2 linked regions of the Dyadobacter chenhuakuii genome follow. The protein of the gene in region 2 interacts with the protein of the main gene of each other region in a pairwise test. Links are inferred from orthologs where the notes say so. Each region holds a gene or a part of one and is shown on either strand. Other genes may lie near its edges. The genes, in order: NFI80_RS15240 and ung.

Region 1 (3,163 bases), 1.2 Mb from region 2 along the record:
GTGGCAACTGTATCATGCACTGATTGTTCCGATCTTCCGCCAGATGCATTTTTGTGTCCGCCGCCATTGAAATAGGTGCTCGCCAGGTCTCTCACCGAGAATGTGCCTACCGAACGGAATGAAATTTTCACTTCACCTTTTCTTTCAATGAACATAGCAGACATTACTACGTTTTCAACCTGCAAACCGTAATTAACGATTCCCTCGGTTTCTCCCGTGCTGGAATTGAATTTTTGCAGTTCCGCTTCCGTCAAAACCATGTAGGCAGTTCTGTATTCGGGTAAAACCACTAATTTCTGGGAGAGCACGTAACCTAGAAATTGCAAACGCGAGAGTGGCGCATTGTCGTAAATAAGTCGGTGCACACGGCTGGAATCAAATCCCGTGAGCATCAGGTCAGCAACGGCCAGATGAACCTCGGGCGTAACATTACCGTGTCGGAATGAGCCGGTATCCGTCATTATTCCGGCGTACAAGCATTCAGCCATGGGGATGTCGAAGATCTCAGTAACCGGCGCATTATTTTCCAGTTCTTTGATCAGCTTGTAAATAAGCTGTGCCGTAGCAGCAGCATAAGTATCCCAAACCATCCATTTTGCAAAATGCTCGGGTTCAAGGTGATGGTCTACCATTAACTTCGGCGCAGTGGCTTCTTCCACAATCCTTCCTAAATCTTTAAGTCGGGAAAGCGCTGAGAAGTCCAGGCAGCATATTAATGTAGCATTTGCAATTTTCTCCTTGCATTTAACCTGATCCGTCTGCTTTTCGTAAACCAGAACATGCTCAATGCCAGACAACCAACGTAAATTGGCCGTATAATCCGTCGGACTGATGACAGTAACTTCGTGTCCTTTTTTAATTAAATAACTTGCCCAGCCCAATGACGATCCCAGCGCGTCAGCGTCAGGGTCACGATGCATCGTAATGATGATTTTTTGGGGGTGGGATAAAAAAGAGCTAAGCTCTTCAACGGTTTGATTCACAGTTACTTAATTCGGAAAGAAGAAAATTCGGTTCGTATTCAGCCCACAAAATTAATAAAACTGTTGGGATTTGCTCAATGTTGTGCCCTAAAGGCTGGTTATCAGGCTATGTTTTAACATGCGCGCCACCGCGCAAACCGAAGCGCGAGGATATAAAATGAAAAAATGCATAGTTTTGCAGCAAATAAATTCTAGCCAACAGTATGCCAACAAATAGAACATTCACAATGATTAAGCCGGATGCCGTTAAGGACGGACATTCCGGAGCCATTATCAAAATGATTGAAGAGGCCGGGTTCCGGATTGTAGCTGTTAAAAAAACTCAGCTTAGCGCGGAACGTGCCGGAGAATTTTATGCAGTGCACAAAGAGCGTCCTTTTTACAATGATTTATGTAAATATATGTCTTCCGGCCCGATCATTCCGATGATCCTGGAAAAGGAAAACGGCGTTGCGGACTTTCGTACTTTGATCGGTGCTACCAATCCTGCCAATGCGGACGAAGGCACTATCCGCAAATTGTTTGCAAAATCCATGGAAGCCAACGCCATCCACGGTTCGGATTCCGACGAGAACGCTGCTATCGAAGGAAACTTCTTCTTTGCCCATATCGAGCAATTCTAAACATCACGGTTACCAAAAAGATCGGCCCGGTTGAACATTCAACCGGGCCGATCTTTTTTAATCTTCTTCTTTTATATCATTTTACGGCAAGGCTGTCGATAATGTGGATCACCCCGTTTGCAGCGCTGATATCAGAAAGGATAATGTCCGCTCTGTTTACAGAGAAAATGCTGTCCGTTTTGGTAATGCTCAGTTCTTTGCCTCCAATCGCCTTCTTCTTTTCTTCTTTAAGACTCTTATAATCAAGCCGCTGTTTTCCAAGAATGTGGTTATTGATAAGTTTTCGAACCGAATCTTCCGGCATCGCCGTCAACACAGAGGAAGAAAAAATATTGGCACGGCCAAAGGCAGCATTGTCAGGTGCAAAAAAAGTTACTTCACCGGTCCGCAATCCGTCGCTCATCTTGGCATAGATCATAAGATCTTTCAGAATGCTGAAACGCTCATTCTCCATGATGACTTCTGTAATCGTTTTGCCCTTTACTATGTCTTCACTCTTCTCAGTGCAGGAAATAATTACTCCTGATGGCAGCACTGCAAGTAAAAAAAATGCCAGACAACGCCCTACAAAACGGTTTTTTTTCATAGCTTTCCAATTGGTTAATTTCCGTAAAACTAATGGAAAATGTATTTTGACGGAATTCTAATTGAAATTTTTTTAATCCTAACCCCCAATTTATTATGTTAAAACTTCGACAACTTATAGTGCTCTGTGCGACTATATTGTTACTGAACTCCGCATTTTTTGTGTTCACAGCTCCTGTTCCTAACCCAGTGAAAAAGCCTGTTAAGTTATTTAACGGGAAAGATCTGAGCGGCTGGAAAGTTAACGGGACCGAAAAATGGTATGTAGAAAATGGTGAGCTGATCTGCGAAAGCGGACCGGATAAACAATATGGCTACCTCACCACTGACAAGTTTTACAAGAATTTTGACCTCTCCCTGCAATTCAAGCAAGAAGCAAATGGTAATAGCGGCGTGTTTTTCCGCTCTACGGTTACAGGAACGAAAGTTTCGGGCTGGCAGGTTGAAGTGGCGCCACCAAACCATGACACTGGCGGCATTTACGAATCTTACGGTCGTAACTGGCTGGTGCAAATCCCGGATGAAAAAGAAGGTTTCCTGAAAATGGGCGAGTGGAACACATTAAGAATCCGTGCGGTAGGGGATAATGTTAAAACTTATCTTAATGGTAATCAAATGGTTGATTTTACAGACGCTAAAATTGGCGCCGGAGATGGTTCAATAGCATTGCAGATCCACGATGGTGGCGGCATTAAAGTGCGTTGGAAAAATATTACTGTGGAAGAGCTTTAAGCTTCCTTCTTCATTCCGGTTGCAACGGCGTTCATACATTCGAAATGAGCAGTTCGTCGGAAAACGCTTACCATAGGGCTTCATGGCTGATAGATTTGTGTAAACAAGTAACACAAGTCTATTAGCCATGAAGCTTTTTTATTTTAAGTATCCGGAGAAAACCAGCGCCTTATTAAAGGATGCTGGATCGATTGACGAATCAGGAACAGAATGGATGCTAGCCCGGAGTAATCAGTAACA
Region 2 (3,181 bases):
TTCCGCAAACAACTCAGGCAACCGCGATTCCCAGAAGCCATGAATGCCTTCCTGACCGGTTAGTTGTCCATTATAATTCCGGGTTGTATGCAAAGGCACGTGGGCATCCGCAATGTAGTGCCCAAGATCTGCCGATATTCTAAGAATCCGACGCGCGTCTTTTTCTTTAAAGGCCTCCGTAAGCTGATAGGCAGCTGTTTGAATATACCAGGGAACAATGCCATGCTTGCGCAAGCTATCCTCGCCCATGCGCTTTACCGCCTCGTTCCAAAATTTCGGCAGCACCAGCACAGCACTGTCGCCATAGACATCCAGATCAATATAATGCCGCTCGGCCTCTCCTACCACAGCGTATCGGCGGCGGTCCGGGTTGACCGCATTTTCTGTTATATAATCAATGTTCTTTTTGTAGAAAACCTGCATTTCGGGTGGCAGGCGAAATACAGCCATACGATTGATCCGCTTGTGCGCCCAGAATCCCCAATGCGGTTTGCCGGATGTCAAAGCGAGAAAAATTAGCATTACCACGCTCATTTTCAGCCAAAAATGCCTCTCGAAAGCATTTTTCTTGAAAAAAAATTTCTTGCATCCAGATTTTACTGCCATATAATGTTTTGAAGGCCATTTTTAAGGCCTTTAACCTCTTTAGACGCTTTTTGCAAAAAATGGTCACATGAACGAGTATTTTGAAAACGCTCATTTTGCTGGTTGCACAAAATTCAACTGAATTTTGCCGCATTTATCTCTGAGTTAGCATTAAATACACATCCCGGCCTCCTGCGGCCTCCCAAACTAAATTCTGCATTCTGAACATTGTACTCAGGTTTCTTTTGCCGAATGCAAGAAAATCAGAATAAGTTATATTTAATATATAAATAATGCAATTATTAATTATTCGTTTATCTTTGTATCAAGAAAATTTAGAATGATTATCAGATTTTGAAATAATGAGAACCAGAAATAAAACATTAGGATATTTAGTACCCGTTTTTGCATTGTGCGTTTTTATGCTGCTGATTTACGGTGCGTATGTTCCTCACAAACCAGCTGAAATTCAGCGCGTAGTTTGTATCAAGTTTAAGCCGGGAACAACTAACGAGGACGTTGAAAAACATTTGCGTGATTTTGCTTCCATGAAAAACGCAGTGAAGGATGTAGTTGCCTATTCAGCAGGTCACGTTCAGAAACTGGAAGGAAGCGAAGAGCAGTTTGATGTGATCCATTACCTGACATTCAGAACAAAAGAAGGCGCAGCACAATATGCAGCGAATGCCGATCGCAAACAATTTGTGAAGGCTAATGAAGGAAATTGGGACAATGTATTGGAAATGAATTCCAACATTGAAAAGTAATTTACAATAGTAATAGGAGTGAAAATCTTAAAAAGAGTCGGGTATCCCGGCTCTTTTTTTTCGTTTCTACCAATTGATCGGCTCCAAGCCTTTGCTTTCGAGATAAGCATTAGCCTGACTGAAATGATGGTTACCGAACCAGCCTCCCCCGTTTGCCGACATGGGAGACGGATGTTTTGATTTCAATACAAAGTGATTTTTGTCATGGATAATGCTTCCCTTATCCTGGGCATAACGCCCCCAGAGCATAAAAACCACATTCTTTTTCTCGTCGGACACGCATTTGATAACAGCATCGGTAAATCGTTCCCATCCCTTGTTCTGGTGTGACCCGGCTTTCCCGCTTTCCACTGTTAATGTTGCATTAAGCAATAATACGCCCTGTTTCGCCCACCTTTCCAGATTACCGGAATTAGGAATGGGCTTACCCAGGTCGCTATTGATCTCCTTGAAAATATTGACCAGCGAAGGCGGGATACGCACGCCATCATTCACCGAAAAGCAAAGTCCGTTTGCCTGTCCAAAACCGTGGTAAGGATCCTGGCCTAGTATCACCACTTTACAGTCTTCAAAGCTGCAATAATTGAATGCATTGAAAATTTGTTTCGCCGGCGGAAATATCTGTTTCGTGCTGTATTCCTCTTTTACAAAGCTCACAAGCTCAGTGAAATACGGCTTTGCAAACTCCGGTTCCAGCCTTTCTTTCCACGATTGCTCTATTTTTACGTCCATCTCATCGTTTTTAAAACCAAACCCAAATTATATTATTTTGATTTGGTTTTATCAGTAATTGATTGTTATTTTCGTTTTAGCAGAAGTAATGCAAATACAGCTCCGGCTGCTTCCCCATACCAACGCAAAACGCCCAAACACCCTCATCCATATGGTTTCCAAAGTGACAGATGGTGTGAAAGTCACCGTATTAACTGAGTATCAGCCCGATTATTCCAACCCGGGACAAGATCATTTTGTATTTACCTACAAGATCCTGATTGAGAACCACAGCGAGCATACTGTTAAACTTTTAAGAAGGCACTGGCTTATTTACGATGCGAACGGAACCGTACGCGAAGTGGAAGGCGCTGGCATTGTGGGACTGCAACCGATCCTGGAACCAGGGGATGTGCATGATTACGTGTCGGGATGCAACCTTCGTACAGACCTGGGCAAAATGGCCGGAACGTATCTGATGGAACGTGTACTCGACGGCCGCCAGTTCCGCGTGATCATTCCCGCATTCTCCCTGATCGCACCTTACAGAATGAACTGATCAACCGCCCGACTTCGGTTTTGGTTTACTAAATATCTTACAATTGATTGCTGCCTATTTAAAGTATTTGCTCCGCTCCGGTAACGAGCATTCCATTCATTCGCCTTTCCTTTTCGAACTTTACACGCAGGTTATTGCGGCAAAAAAGGATCAGAATCCCGAATATGAGGTTTTGAAAAAATTGCGCAAAGAACTGCTGGCATCCAATGAGCGAATCAACATTCTGGATCTCGGCGCCGGCTCGCGGGTGAATAAATCCAACCTCCGCAAAATCGGCACGATTGCTAAGAATGCCGAGAAGCCCGAAAAATTCGGAAAGCTCTTCAACCGCCTCGTGCAAAGATTTCAGCCCAAAACCATTCTCGAACTGGGCACTTCACTGGGGCTGACAACATTATATTTATCAAAAGCAAAGCCGGATGCAAGAATCCTGACTTTCGAAGGCTGCCCGGCCACAGCGCAGGTTGCACGCCATAACTTTGAAAAACTGGATGCTGAAAACATTGACATCGTGATTGGCAACATTGACCAGACGCTACCCGAAACATTAAAAAAGCTG

What was found.
Region 1: the proteins of ung (region 2) and NFI80_RS15240 interact in binary tests that used the Escherichia coli proteins (3 or more experiments, as listed by UniProt). The link is inferred for Dyadobacter chenhuakuii from one-to-one orthologs.

What each region holds. Positions count from the first base shown.
Region 1 is NZ_CP098805.1:3,690,782-3,693,944, reverse strand. What follows is about bases 63-2,896. They hold NFI80_RS15240 (nucleoside-diphosphate kinase), read left to right. Parts: upstream 63-1,186; coding sequence 1,187-1,606; downstream 1,607-2,896. Other genes in these bases: NFI80_RS15230 (3-keto-disaccharide hydrolase), read left to right, coding at 2,288-2,896; NFI80_RS15235 (fasciclin domain-containing protein), read right to left, coding at 1,683-2,192; NFI80_RS15245 (DHH family phosphoesterase), read right to left, coding at 63-983. In the rest of the region: more of NFI80_RS15245, read right to left, coding at 1-62; more of NFI80_RS15230, read left to right, coding at 2,897-2,923. UniProt on the Escherichia coli protein: Major role in the synthesis of nucleoside triphosphates other than ATP. The ATP gamma phosphate is transferred to the NDP beta phosphate via a ping-pong mechanism, using a phosphorylated active-site intermediate.
Region 2 is NZ_CP098805.1:2,463,451-2,466,631, forward strand. What follows is about bases 252-3,103. They hold ung (uracil-DNA glycosylase), read right to left. Parts: upstream 2,085-3,103; coding sequence 1,419-2,084; downstream 252-1,418. Other genes in these bases: NFI80_RS10205 (zinc dependent phospholipase C family protein), read right to left, coding at 252-450; NFI80_RS10210 (hypothetical protein), read right to left, coding at 395-739; NFI80_RS10215 (Dabb family protein), read left to right, coding at 948-1,352; apaG (Co2+/Mg2+ efflux facilitator ApaG/CorD), read left to right, coding at 2,236-2,622; NFI80_RS10230 (O-methyltransferase), read left to right, coding at 2,666-3,103. Also shown: more of NFI80_RS10205, read right to left, coding at 1-251; more of NFI80_RS10230, read left to right, coding at 3,104-3,181. UniProt on the Escherichia coli protein: Excises uracil residues from the DNA which can arise as a result of misincorporation of dUMP residues by DNA polymerase or due to deamination of cytosine.